2 regions of the Rhizobium favelukesii genome follow, and region 1 is predicted to be linked to the other one. Evidence: predicted binding sites of a transcription regulator. Region 1 holds the regulator's gene; the other holds the start of a gene.

Region 1 (7,242 bases):
TCGAGATGATCGGGTACTGGGCCGCGAGCTGAGCAAGATATTCGGCCATGGCGCCCGATTCCAGCGTCCGGCCTTCACCTTCGAGAACGTACTTGCCGTCCTTAAAGAATTCCGTCGAGGCGCAGTCAAGGCCGAGGCTGATGTCGTCGCCCGGCTTGTAGCCGGCTTTCTCAATCGACTTCATGATGAAGTCGAGGGCTTCAGGCGCGCTCTTCAAGCCCGGCGCGAAGCCACCTTCGTCGCCGACGTTGGTGTTGTGACCTTGAGCTGACAATTCCTTCTTAAGGACGTGGAAGACTTCCGAGCCCATGCGAACGGCTTCACGGATGGAATCGGCGCCGACCGGCAGGATCATGAATTCCTGGAAGTCGATTGGGTTGTCGGCATGCGCACCACCGTTGATGATGTTCATCATCGGAACCGGCAGGAGGTGGGCGCTGGCGCCGCCGACGTAGCGGTAGAGCGGCAGGCCGGAAGCCTGTGCTGCCGCCTTGGCAACGGCGAGCGAGACGCCGAGGATGGCGTTGGCGCCAAGACGCGCCTTGTTCGGCGTGCCGTCCAGCTCGATCATGATGTTGTCGATCTGGATCTGGTTTTCGGCGTCGATACCACCGATCGCGTCGAAGATCTCCGTGTTGGCGGCTTCGACGGCCTTTTCAACACCCTTGCCGAGATAGCGCTTGCCGCCATCGCGCACTTCGACTGCTTCGTGAGCACCGGTCGAAGCGCCCGACGGCACCGCCGCGCGGCCCATGCTGCCATCTTCGAGATAGACATCGACTTCGACGGTCGGGTTACCACGGCTGTCGAGAATCTCGCGGGCGATAATGTCGGTAATTGCGGTCATCGGCTCTTCCTGCTCGAGGGTGGATAAATCGTTCGAAGCCTGTTTAATCGAAGGCACGCAAATTACAATGCCACACCGACGACACACGGCATGTCACGACCTATCGCGCGAATATGTCAGGCTTTTGAAGAGGCTTGCCCCTCCATCTTTCTGCTGCCCTGCTCCAGTGTTTCGAAACTACAGGTTTTAAAAAACAAGTCACAGTATTCGATGTGGTTGCACATTTATCGATCGGTAACCAATCAATAGTACAATTAATCCTCAATAAGGAAATACTGCCTGTCCGCCGGCAAGTAGTATTGCATGATGCACTTCCTTGTGCGGTTCAAACCCGCCTGCTTAGGGCTTTTAAGTTCCCTCCAAATCCCAAGCCATTTCAATAAACAACACCTGTTCACTATTAAAATTTACGGGGCGCCGGATGAAACTCAATATTGCTCGCAGCCTTGCCATCTTCGCGGCCGTCGTCACCGCGGGATTGATCACTTCGATCGGCATACAGAATTACGCCTTCAACAAGCTGCGGGTGAACGGCGAAATGTATAAGCAGATCGTCTACGGCAAGGATCTCGTCGCCGATATCCTGCCGCCGCCTCTCTACATCGTCGAATCCTACATGCTTGCACTTGAGGCGGTGCAGCGTCCTGAAGTCGCGCGGAAGAATATCGAGCGCATCCAGACTGTCCTGAAGCCCGCCTATGAGGATCGCCGCAAATATTGGTCGGAAACGGCGCTCAGCGCCGATCTCAAGGAAAAACTCCTGAACGACGTCCTCGTCAAAGGCGACGTCTTCTGGAAGGTGATGGCGGAAGAACTCGCCCCGGCCATTCTCAAGAACGACGCTGCCGTCATCCCGGCGGCCTTCGAGAAGCTTTCAACGAATTTCCATATTCATGAAGAGGCCGTCAACAAGCTCGTGGACATGGCGAACGCCTTCCTTGCTGCTGCCGAAAAGGATGCTGCCGAACAAACCCGCATCCTTTCCACGATCACACTTGCGGCAGCCGCTGTCTCGTTTTGCCTGTTGCTCGGCGGCCTCTATGCCTTCCGTCGACGCGCTATCGTGCCGCTCTCGGCGATGCGCGACTATATGGCGATCCTTGCCGGTGGCGATTATTCGAAGGAAGTGCCCTTCAGCCGCCGCGCCGACGAGATCGGCGCGATGGCGCGCGCCGTCACCGTCTTCCGTCAATCTGCCGAAGAGCGAAACAATATCCGCGAGCGCCAAGATGCTGAACGCCGGGTGCAGGCACAGCGTGATGCGGTGCTTGCCGCGACCAAGGCAGAAGAGGAAGCCGCCCGCGAGCGCGTCATTGCAAGCCTGAGCCGCGGTCTGGAGCGCCTTTCCGGCGGCGACCTCACTGTCCAGCTCAGCGAACCCTTCGAAGCCGCCTACGAAAAGCTGCGCCACGAGTTCAACTCGAGCATCCGCACGCTTTTCGGCGCAATGAAGGAAATCTCGGCCGTCACGAATACGGTAAGGACCGGCTCGAGCGAAATCGCCTCGAGCACGGATGATCTGGCCCGGCGAACGGAGCATCAGGCCGCCTCGCTGGAGCAGGCAGCCTCCGCGCTCGACCAGATCACCGTCACCGTCAAGAACTCATCGGAACGGGCCAATGAAGCGAACGCGGTGATGACGGCGACGAAGGAAAGCGCCAGCTACTCGGCAACCGTCGTGCACGAGGCGGTGGCCGCGATGGAGAAGATCGAGACATCATCCGCGCAGATCGGCGAGATCATCAACGTCATCGACGAAATCGCCTTCCAGACCAACCTCCTCGCGCTCAATGCCGGTGTGGAGGCCGCCCGTGCAGGTGAGGCCGGAAAAGGCTTTGCCGTCGTTGCGCAGGAAGTGCGCGACCTTGCCGGTCGCTCCGCCAATCTGGCGAAAGAAATCAAACAGTTGATCGAGAGGTCTTCCAGCCAGGTTTCAGCAGGCGTTGGCCTCGTCAACCGCACAGGCGAAGCGCTCAGCAATATCGATCAGCAGGTTCTGATGGTCACTGCGCTGATCGAGGGGATCGTGCGTTCTTCCTCCGAACAAACCACCGCGCTCCTGGAAGTCAACGCCGCGGTCAACACGATGGACAGCGTCACGCAGCAGAACGCGGCGATGGTCGAGCAAACCAGCGCCGCCTGCCGAGAGCTCGGCGCCGAGGCAGTGCACCTCAATCACCTGCTGTCTCGTTTCCGTCTCGACGATACGGACAACTCCGTGACCAAGGGATATCCCTCCCACAAACGGATGGCGCTTGCCGGTTGACGGCCGGCACTTTCTGCAGGTTTCAGGCCGCCTTGGCGATCACGTCGAAAGCCAGCAGCTTTTCGAGTAGCCGCGGCATATCCTTCAGGCGAACCATGTTCGGCCCGTCGGACGGCGCATTGTCAGGGTCTTCGTGTGTTTCGATGAAGACGCCGGCGACGCCAACGGCAACGGCTGCCCGTGCCAGCGTCTCCACGAATTCGCGCTGGCCGCCGGTTGAGCCGCCCTGCCCGCCTGGCTGCTGCACCGAATGCGTGGCGTCAAAGATCACGGGAGCGCCCATCGCCGCCATGATCGGCAGCGAACGCATGTCCGAAACCAGCGTGTTGTAGCCGAAGGAGGCGCCACGCTCGCACAGCAGGATATTGGGGTTGCCGGTCGAGTTCAGCTTGTTGAGGACATTCTTCATGTCCCAAGGAGCAAGGAACTGGCCCTTCTTGACGTTGATGGTGCGGCCGGTCTTGGCGGCAGCGACCAGCAGGTCGGTCTGGCGGCTGAGGAAGGCCGGGATCTGCAGGATGTCGACGACGGTCGCCACCTCGGCGCACTGCTCCTCGGTGTGGATGTCAGTCAGGACCGGAAAGCCGTATTCCTTCTTGAGGTCTGCAAAGACCTCAAGCGCCGTTTCGAGGCCGATCCCACGCTGAGCCGACAGCGAGGTGCGGTTCGCCTTGTCGAAGGAGGACTTGTAGACGAGGCCGAGACCAAGCTTGTCGCAGAGTTCCTTTAGCACGCCCGCGACCATGAAGGCATGGTCACGGCTCTCCATCTGGCAGGGCCCAGCAATCAGCGACAGCTGGCCGGCATTGGAAAAGGTGACGCAGCCGGCGCCTTCGCCAACCACGACTTCGGACTTTGTCTGGCTCATCGTTTCTCCTCAAAGGCGAAGAGCGCGCCCTGCCCGGGAGCCGCCTTCACCAGAATTCGATTGTTTTTGCGCGTGTAGGTCATCCCGTTAGCAGCCAAATGCGCTTCTGTCACGGCGAGATCGCCAACCTTGAAGACGATGGCGATGCCGCGCAAGCCGCGATCGGTGGACGCTGCAGGAAGGTCGAAATAGGCATACAATCCATCGGGGGATAGAACGCTGATCCTGGCATTCGGAGCGGCGACGCTCACGCCGAAGGCGTCGTTGACAATCCCCGGGCCGTGCGCCGCTGCGCGCACGAATGATCCGAACGCCTTCGGATCTGGCGAAACCAGAGCGATCTCTGCAATCCCATGGACGCCGTTCGCGTGCACTTGCAGCGCTTTTCGATCGGCCGGCAGCGGATTGACGCGTTGACACGTGAAAAAGAAGAAATCCGGAGCCCGCAGATCCACCGCGAAAGCGAGCTTGAACGCGGCTGTGGCCTCCGAGCCATCGGGCATCTTCATCGGTCGCTCGAACTGTAGCATCTCGCCGCCATTGATCCTTTCGGAAAGGAACCGGGCGTGGTCGCGATCGGCATCTGCGGTCGCGAAGACCACGGCAGAGAATCCATCGTCCCCGCATCGAAACCGAAAGGCGCGGTCACGCGCGGTGAAGACATTCCCTTTCTTCGCCGACGCCTCGTGCAGTTCCGCGCTGGCGACCCCCAGGGGCTCTAGGTAAGTTTCGTCGGAGAAGAATATGCAGGCGTTCTCTGTTCCAAACGGATGCCGGGCATCGGGCGCGATGGTGAACCCAAGTTTTCCGAGACGTTCGCGCGCGAGTCCAATATTGGAGACCGGCAGCACGATGTGGTCCAGCGGATGTGCTTCGCTCATAGCAAACTCTCCGGAATTTGCGAAGATGTGCGCCGGGTCGCAGGACAATGCAACCCCCTTCGGCGCTTTCAGTCAAATGAACTGAGAAAACTGAACAAGTTGCGGGCAAGTTTTACGAAAATTTAGGCACTTGCGGAACACATATGGAACATATAGTGTCTGTTCTGGCTTTGTTTCACGACTCTGGGGTTCAACTTCGATGCTGACGCGTAAACAACAGGAGCTTCTTCTCTTCATTCACGAGCGAATGAAGGAGTCCGGTGTCCCCCCTTCTTTCGATGAAATGAAAGATGCCTTGGACCTCGCGTCGAAGTCAGGCATTCACCGGCTGATTACAGCGCTCGAAGAACGTGGCTTCATTCGCCGACTGCCGAATCGGGCCCGCGCCCTGGAGGTCATCAAGCTTCCGGAGGCATATAACCCGAGCTTGCAACCACGCCGCGGCTTTTCGCCGAGCGTCATCGAAGGCAGCCTCGGCAAACCGCAGCTTGTTGCGCCGCCGAAGCCGGCAGCACATGCCGACAACGGCAATTCCGCCTCGGTACCGGTTATGGGACGGATCGCCGCCGGCGTGCCGATTTCGGCAATCCAGAACAATACTCACGACATCACCGTTCCGGCCGACATGCTTGGCCCGGGCGAGCACTATGCGCTTGAGGTCAAGGGCGACTCGATGATCGAAGCCGGCATTTTCGATGGCGACACGGTGATCATTCGCAATGGCAGCACCGCAAATCCCGGCGACATCGTTGTCGCGCTCGTCGATGACGAAGAAGCGACCCTCAAGCGCTTCCGCCGGAAGGGCGCCTCCATTGCGCTCGAGGCCGCGAACCCGGCTTATGAAACGCGTATTTTTGGACCCGACCGCGTCAAGGTTCAGGGCAAGCTCGTCGGGCTCATTCGTCGTTATCATTGACGACAGGCGGCTCACCGTCAAACGTGCCGCTTCGCCAGTTGTATGCCCAATGCCGCATCCAGGGGCGGTCAAGCGTGGTAGTAGGCGGTGACACGATGGTGTTCCCTGTTCGTCTTTGCGTATCTCGGCGGCGCCAGAGCCGCGACGCAGGATTTCTCCGGTGAATAGCAGTGCGTCCGGCCGGCATTCGGTCGCACGCAGGCGAGCGGGCGTCACGACGATATCGGCGGTATCGCGCGCAGCGCCGAAGTAAGCAGGGTTTTCGACGATTGTCAGAACGTAGCTGCTATCGTGCGTGGCGGTGCACCAGGCGTTTTCAGGGAAACAAGGCGGTCTTCAGCGCCCGTCGCAGAGGCCTGCCGCAACGTATTGCGGGCATTGCGCAATTCCTCAGCCGAGAGTCTTTGAGCTTGGCCTTCGCTGTCCGCCGCCGGACAGGGGTGATATTGCATCGCCGAGGTGGAATTGATGCAGTGCCAGCGGTCACGGCGATCCCCTTCCCGACGCTCAACGCAGCCCGTGATCGTCGTGATTATACGCGCGTCCAATATGACGGTCGCCCTACTCCGTGCTTCGAACTGGGCGGAAAGCGTTCCCACGACACCAATACGCCCGCCAGCGCAAGATTTCGGATCAGTCGGCGGCGCCCCGGGGACTGCGGCCGGTGCAATCAGGGCGAACGCAACAAACCATGCCCCCAGGCGGATCATTGGCGGGTCACTTGCGAGCTCAAACCAGAGGACGGCGTCGGCCCGAGGAAGACCGGAGAAAATACGAAGAACCGCCCATGATCCATCTCCGTCGCCACAGCGCGACGAAAACACGAAGAGCAGCCGGGCGGCGCGGTCGTAAACCACGTTGCCCAGGAGACGAGTGATTGCGTGCTGAAGGCGCGCGGAGGCTTCTAAGCAGATTGAGCCCGAAGAAAAGAACGCTCTGCCATGCGAGCAAGCGCATCCGCGCCGAGGGGCCTGCCTCACAAAGTGGCTTCAACCCCGGCATGCATCTGCGCCCAAAAACAGCCGCCCTTGCAACCACAATGCAAGTTCTTCAGGCTTCAGGCAACAATAATCGATTGAAATCCGAAGGAGAATCGGAAGCCAGAAAAGCCAAGGATAATCATCAGCTTCTGCTATGCGCAGGGCTCATCGCAGGAGTGCCCAAAAGTTGATACTGCGATGCACAAAATGGCGTCACGGGAACTTGGCATTAGGCGCGCGATCATATAGCTATCGTCGACGACGCTTAACCCTATGGCGCTTTTATGGCGCCAACCGCCAGTTTGGAGGATCAGAATGACGGAACAAAGCGCAACACTGAAAATCGGTGATAAATCAGTCGATCTCGCCGTCAAGAGCGGCACGATCGGCCCTGACGTCATTGATATCGGCGCCCTGTACAAGCACACGGCTTCCTTCACGTACGATCCTGGTTTTACCTCGACCGCATCCTGTGAATCGAAAA
Region 2 (7,242 bases), 1.5 Mb from region 1:
TCCTGGCCGGGCGCATGGCCGCCTGATCTGCGGAAAGGCAGCCGCCTGCCATAATGCCGCCATTCAATGGTCGGCGGATCGCCCCGCTATTGCCGCACCAAAAACGTCTCGCAATCACATTGTCGCCGGATCGTTCCTCAACCCTAACCAAGGCCAAGGCAGCGCGCTGCCGTTCACGCCGTATCATCACGGAGGAATGAAATATATGACCACTCGTTACATTGCTGCTGCGTTGTTAACTGCCGCAGCCTTCGGCTTGGTGCCTCTCAGCACGCCTGCGTCCGCACAGCAGGCAGCTCCGGAGACGCAACCGATCCAAGCGCAGCCAGAAAGCAAAGGCGAGGCCGCCGTCAGTGATCAGAAGATCGAGGCCTTTGCGGTTGCCTACCTGCAGGTCGACAAGATCAGGCAGGAATACGCGGCCAAGCTCCAAGCAACGCAGGATGCTGGGGCAAAGCAACAACTGCAGACCGAGGGCAGTAAGCAAATGGTTCAGGCCGTGGAAGGCTCTCCAGGGATATCGGTAGAGGAATACAATTCAATTCTGACAGCCGCGCAGAACGATCCGGCGCTCGTCAAGAGAGTTCAGGAAAAGCTCCAGGAATCGGCACCTACGCAGCAGCCCGCGACGCAGCAGTAGGCGGTCTCCGGGACTGCGCGCTTGAATTCTGGTTCAGGCATGCGAAGCGGCCCGATGGCCGCTTCGCATGCGATCTGTCATGGCTACGACAAAGACGGCCACGCAAGGCCCCATTCTCATAGGCGGGCGACACGGCCAGACGCTACTCCTGCAGCATCTCTTCCGTCGCGCCGCCCTCGATTGCGTCCTTTTTCAACGGCCTAAAACTCATGCGGTGAAGCGGGCATGGGCCATGCCGCTCAATGCCGGCGCGGTGCTGCGCTGTCCCATAACCCACATGTGCGGCAAAGCCATAGGCGGGGAAGACGGCGTGTGCACGCGCCATCATTCGGTCGCGTGTCACCTTGGCGACAATGGAGGCGGCAGCGATGGAAACAGAGCGCGCATCACCCTTGACGACCGCTTGGCCGGGACAGGCGAGACCGGGTGGAACGTCGAGTCCATCGGTCAGCACATAGCTTGCAGGTATCGACAAGCCGCAGATGGCGCGGCGCATGGCGTCTAGGCTGGCCTTGCGGATATCCGTCTCGTCGATGCGCGTCGAGCTCGAGGAGGCGATCGATACGGTCGCCGTCGCAAGAATCTGAACGAAAAGCTCCTCGCGCTTTTGTGCCGAAAGCTGCTTCGAATCGTTCAAGCCATCGGGAATGCGCTTTGGATCGAGAATGACGGCTGCTGCCACCACCGGGCCGGCCAGCGGACCGCGTCCCGCCTCATCAGCCCCCGCGACCGGCCAATGACCGGCCTTGCGCGCCTTCAGCTCCAGCCGGAAATCCGGCACGAGGGGGACATCTTCGAAAAGCATAGGAGAATCGGGTGACGTGCGAGGTTTCATGCGGCTGAACCTCGCACGCCAACCCGATTTCCTGCAAGTCCCCGGATCAGGGCGGCGGGCCGGGGACTTGGGCGCGGACGGGCAGGGCGACCATCCGCAAAGCTCGAATATCAAAGCAGCGACAACTGCACGCCGCTGCCATCAGGCGGAACGAAGAGGTCGTCGCGCAACGGCATGCTGCGCCGGGTCATGCCAAGCCGTTTCGTGGCCATCTCGAAACGACGCGCAATCTGCCAGGCATAGGGGCCAGCTCCCTTCATCCGCTTACCGAAATCTGCGTCATAATCCTTGCCGCCGCGCATCGAACGGACAAGCGACATGACGTGCCGGTAACGGTCGGGGTAGTTTTGCAGCAGCCAGTCGCGAAACAGCGGCGATACTTCGAATGGCAGGCGCAGGATGACGTAACCCGCTTCCTTCGCGCCCGCGGCATGGGCGGAGTCGAGAATGCGCTCCAGTTCGTGATCGTTGAGCGCCGGAATGATGGGCGCTGCCATCACCGATGTCTGGACACCCGCATCGGAGAGTGCGCGGATAGCCTCCAGCCGACGCGTCGGCGTCGAGGCACGCGGCTCCATTGTCCGCGCGAGCTTGCGCTCGAGCGTCGTCACCGACAGCGAAACACGAACAAGGTTCCTCTCGGCCATCGCCGAGAGAATATCGAGATCGCGCAGGATCATTGCCGACTTCGTAACAACCGAGACCGGATGGTTGGCCTTCTCAAGCACCTCGAGAATCTGCCGCATGATGCGCCATTCCTTCTCGATCGGCTGGTAGGGATCGGTGTTGGTCCCGATCGCGATGACGCGCGGCTTGTAACCGGGCTTCGCCAACTCTCGCTCCAGAAGCTTGGCTGCATCCGGCTTGGCAAAGAGCTTGGCTTCGAAGTCTAGACCGGCGGAAAGGCCCATATAGGCATGCGTCGGCCGCGCGAAGCAGTAGATGCAGCCATGCTCGCAGCCGCGATAAGGATTGATCGAGCGGTCGAAGGGAATGTCTGGCGATTCGTTGCGCGTGATGGCCGTCCGCGGCTTTTCGATCTGCACCTCGGTCTTGAACGGCGGAAGATCCTCAAGGTTCTGCCAGCCATCGTCGAAAGTCTCACGGTGCAGAGGCTCGAAGCGACCACTCGGATTGAGTCCGGCCGCACGCCCGCGGCGACGGTCGACATCGATCCGCATACCGGCAGATACGATCATCGCATCGGCAATATCTGCCGTATTGGCAGGCGCAAATGCGGCCTGCCCGGCAAGGGACTGCTCGTTCATCGGATTCTCCGCTGGCGGAAGCTTTGCTTCCATCCGTTTTGATGATTAAATTCCTATCGGCAAAAAGAGAACAATGCAAGAACAAAATGAGGAAAGTGCCGCTGGCAAAATTTTGTGCGGCGCTCTATGAATAGGCAATGTTGACTGTTGTACTTGAATGCCAGGATCAGGAGCCTGAGCTGGCGCAGACGTTATCGGTGTTGGTGGCAGGCGCAGTGGAGGGGCTCGTCAGTGACGTTGTGGTGCTTGACCATGACTCGCGGGACGGGACGTCGAGGGTGGCTGATGCTGCCGGCTGCCGGTTTCATTCGCAATGGGATATCAAAGATATAGTGCGCTCGGCGCGAGGCGAGTGGCTTCTTTTCGTCGAGCCCGGTGCGCGTCCGCAGACCGGCTGGATCGACGAGATTGCCGAGTACATGGCGCTGAATAAGCTGCCTGCACGGTTCACCGCTTCGCGCGGATATCGGCGTCCTTTTCTGCAGCGCATCCGCCGGGCGTCGTCGCCGCTGGAACTCGGGCTTCTCCTTCCCAAGAAACAGGCGATCGCCGCAGCACGAAGCGGAATGAGCCTCCTCGAATTCGCAAAAGGGCAGAAGCTGCGCAAGCTTTCCAGCGAACTCATTCCCTCTTGGGTTGCGCGCGCGGCGCGGTAGCTGCGCGTGCTCTCTTCGACGCCCCCGCAAATGATGGCGCCCGATACAATTTTGCGCTATAATTCCCGCATGGCGCCGCCCGAGCGCCTCGCTTCGTGACGGTCGACCATGAATGCCGGCAGACGGCAGAACAGGTCAGCGGAAGTCTCCTCTTCTGCCGGTTTCCGGCAAAAGGAGGTGCGTCATGAAACGCAATATGATCCGCGGCCTGTTGTCGGCCGTCATATTGACGACATCGATGATCGCGCATCCGCATTCGGCAGCATCGCAGATGATGCGCAGTTGCGCAGGCCGATCCGAGATCGTCGATTTTCTCGACAAGAACTTTGCCGAGAGGCTGACGGCAGTTGGGTTGGTCAACCAGAACGCAATGCTTGAGATCTACGCCGCGCAGAGCGGCACGTGGACGCTGCTCATCACGGATGTTCGCGGCGTAAGCTGCATCCTGCTGTCCGGTGATAGCTGGGAGACAATGCCTGCACTACCCGGCATAGGGATATAGAACGGCGGCCTGTCTTCGTCTGCCGGGGCAGTCCGTTACTTGCCTGTCCCGCGCTTTAGATGCTCGTCGAGACGCGGCATGATCTCCACGAAATTGCAAGGCATGTGGCGGTAGTCGAGTTGGGATTTGAGGATGCCATCCCAGGCGTCCTTGCAGGCCCCGGGCGAGCCCGGCAGCGCGAAGATGAAAGTTGCGTTGGCAACGCCCGCCGTGGCGCGCGACTGGATCGTCGAGGTGCCGATCTTGTCGTAGGAGATACGGTGGAACACCTCCGAAAAGCCATCCATCCTCTTTTCGAAAAGCGGCTCCAGAGCTTCCGGCGTGACATCGCGGCCGGTAAAGCCGGTTCCCCCGGTGGTGATGACGACGTCGATATCATCGCGTTCGGTCCATGCCTTCACACGCGAAGCTATCGCCTGTGGGTCATCAGGGACGATTCCCCGGTCGACCAAGCGGTGACCTGCCTCCTTGATCCTAGCGGCCAGCGTATCGCCGGAGCGGTCGTCGGCGAGCGTGCGGGTATCCGAGACCGTCAGCACGGCAATACCGACAGGAATGAAGGGACGCATTTCATCCAGCCCTGGCATCGTGTCCTCCAGCAGTCGTTTCCGTTGCTTCGAAATACCAGTCCTGCCGTTCGCTGTGAAGCGCGGCGGCCGCCGTCTCTGCCGCTACACGTGTATCAAAGATGCCGTAGCACGTGGCGCCGGAACCGGACATGCGAACGAGGGAGGCGCCCTGCTTCTTCAGCATCGCCGAGATCTCGGCAATTTCGGGCAGCAGGTCTCGAGCGACCGGCTCAAGGTCATTGCGCATCGAGCCTATCGTCTCGATCCAGGTGGAACGCAGCGTCATGTCGAGTGCCGGATTGGTCTTGCTCGTCAGCCTTCGGAAAACCTCGGGCGTCGATATGCCTTTCAACGGGTTCGCCAGCACCATGGCAAAGGCCGGCATGTCGTCGACAGGGATGATCTGCTCGCCAATGCCGCGCGCGATCAGTGGTCTGCTCGCCAGGCACATGGGCACGTCGGCCCCTAGCCGGAGGGCGACCGCCTCTATGGTCGCATTCGGAAGCGACACGTTCCAGAGCCGCGTCAGGCCGCGAAGCGTCGCTGCCGCATCGGCCGACCCACCGCCGATTCCGGACGCAATCGGCAGGTTCTTCTGGAGATCGATGCGAACCGCGGGAGCGATGCCGCTCTCGTGAGAGATCGCACTGCGCAGGAAATCCCGGGCCTTCAGGACAAGATTGTCGTGGCGGTCGTCGACGAGCGCTTCGGCAAAGCGTCCTGATATCACGAACTCGTCTCGCTCAGCCGGCGTAAATTCAAGCCGGTCGCCATGCCGGGTGAAGGTCACCAGCATATCGAGCAGGTGGTAGCCGTCGGATCTCTGGCCCGTCACATGCAGGGCCAGATTGATTTTTGCCGGAGCGTCCTCGATGACGGTCAGGTCATCGCCCATACTCGCCTCGGGCATCGCCTATCAGGACTTCTTGTCCGTGGGCTTCGGTTCGACCGGCGCCGGATCCGGCTGCTTCTTGTCAGCCGCCTTGGAGCTGTCCGTATCCTGCGGCAAGCCGTTGGCGATCTTTTCCTTGATCTTCGGGATCGCGGATGCCTCGGGTTCGGAGCCGAGCGCCCGGTTCCACTGGTAGACGGCTTCGAGCTTGCGGCCGACACGCCAGTAGGCATCACCCAGATGGTCGTTGATCGTCGCGTCGCCGGCCTTGATCTGTGCTGCTTTCTCCAATTCCTCGACCGCGTCGTCGAAGCGGTTCAGCCGGAAATAGGCCCAGCCAAGCGAGTCGATGATGTAGCCATCGTCCGGACGCAGATCGACCGCCTTCTTGATCATCGCCAGGCCCTCGTCGAGGTTCCGGTTCATGTCGATCCAGGAGTAGCCGAGGTAGTTCAGAACCTGCGGCTGGTCGGGGTTGAGTTCCAGTGCCTTGCGGAAATTCGGCTCTGCCTGGTCCCATTTCTTCAGGCGTTCATAGGCGATGCCGCGCTGGAAGAAGACCGTCCATGCGCCCCTGCCCGGCAACGGGCCGAGGACTTCGACGGCCTTGTCGTAATTGTCGGCCATGGCGGCGTAGTCCTTCGCATCCGACAGCACGCTGCCATAGGCGAGGTAGCTGCGAACGTCCTTCGGATCAGAGGCGATCAGGCTCTGAAGGTGCTTGCGCGCCTCTTCCACCTTGCCGCCCTGCGCAAGGGCAAGGCCGAGCTGCAGCTCGGAGATGCGGCGCATCGGCGAGTTCTCCGGCACCTGCTTGTAGAGCGCGATCGCGCGGTCCATCTGCTCCTGCTTCTCGGCAATGCCGCCGAGCATGACGAGCGTATCGGCGCTATCCGGATCCAGCGTCTTGGCGGTCTGCAGGTAGAGCGAAACGATATCCTCGGCGCCGTCGCGGTTCAGCGCCCCGCCGATGGAGAAAAGTACGCCGGCAGCGCCCTGCTTTGCGGTCTGAATCTGCTGCTCCTGCTTCTCGCCCTTTTCGATGCTCTGGCGCAGCGCATTGAGCGGAGCGTAGTTCGGCAGCAGGTTGTCGCCGACGGAAATCGCGTCGAGCGCCTTCTGCTTGTTGCCCTGCGAGGCTTCCAGTCGGGCGAGAGCCATGACGGCGCGCATGAAGGTATCGGGAGCCGTCGCACCGCCGTCCTTGTCGAGTACGGCGTCGTTGAGGTTCTGGCGGGCGGCCCTTATGTCGCCGTTCACGATCGCGATCGCGCCGGCGTTGTAGGATTTGAAGATGCCGACCCAATCCGGCCCCTTCATCCTCTGAACCATGGAGAGAGCTTCCTTGCCACGGCCGGCGCCGACGCGGGCCCAGGCGGCGAGCAGATCGTTCATCATTCGGTCGAGATCGTTCGGGCCGGTATATTTCAGAAGCGATTCAGCCGTCTTGTATTCGCCGCGTCGAATGGCATCCATGCTGCGCACGACCGTCGTGATGCGTTCGACCGTTGGATCGCCTTTCAGGTCGTTGGCATACTTCACGCCATCCTTGATGTCGCCGTTCAAAAGCAGCGAGATCATCAGGCGCTGGCGGATTTCCGGATTTCCCGGCTCGATCTGCAGCGCCTTCTTGTAGAGTTCAATCGCCGTCTCGTAGTCGTGATCGACATCGGCAGTCCGGGCGGCCAAAAATGCGCCGGAGAAGCTCGTGACGCTATCCGGATCGAAGATCACCGTGGCGGCATCGTCCTTCTTGGCCGTCTCTTCGGCATTCACGCCGCCGAGCGCTGCCAGCGATAGGACCGCTGCCATGGCTGCGCTCGAAAGAAGACGGATGGCAAGTTTTTGCCGCATTAGAAAACCTCTCTTGTCGGGCAGCC

The links. The regulator LexA, encoded in region 1, represses DNA repair genes until DNA is damaged. The targets are predictions, from matches to a motif close to TGTTCNNNNTGTGTTCNG.
Region 2: the regulator LexA is predicted to act here: its motif matches at 2,810-2,827, upstream of LPU83_RS43140 (PA0069 family radical SAM protein).

Annotation. Positions count from the first base shown of each region.
Region 1 is NZ_HG916852.1:2,498,179-2,505,420, forward strand. It holds gene eno (phosphopyruvate hydratase) at 1-847, opposite strand, end outside; gene LPU83_RS50990 (methyl-accepting chemotaxis protein) at 1,269-3,113, shown strand; gene kdsA (3-deoxy-8-phosphooctulonate synthase) at 3,136-3,981, opposite strand; gene LPU83_RS51000 (VOC family protein) at 3,978-4,862, opposite strand; gene lexA (transcriptional repressor LexA) at 5,062-5,778, shown strand; gene LPU83_RS51010 (hypothetical protein) at 6,656-6,949, shown strand; gene gltA (citrate synthase) at 7,074-7,242, shown strand, end outside.
Region 2 is NZ_HG916852.1:958,109-965,350, forward strand. It holds gene LPU83_RS75345 (DUF4168 domain-containing protein) at 1-640, shown strand, start outside; gene LPU83_RS43135 (ribonuclease HII) at 783-1,475, opposite strand; gene LPU83_RS43140 (PA0069 family radical SAM protein) at 1,586-2,743, opposite strand; gene LPU83_RS43145 (glycosyl transferase) at 2,881-3,399, shown strand; gene LPU83_RS43150 (hypothetical protein) at 3,584-3,901, shown strand; gene moaB (molybdenum cofactor biosynthesis protein B) at 3,937-4,488, opposite strand; gene LPU83_RS43160 (4-(cytidine 5'-diphospho)-2-C-methyl-D-erythritol kinase) at 4,472-5,380, opposite strand; gene LPU83_RS43165 (tetratricopeptide repeat protein) at 5,387-7,216, opposite strand.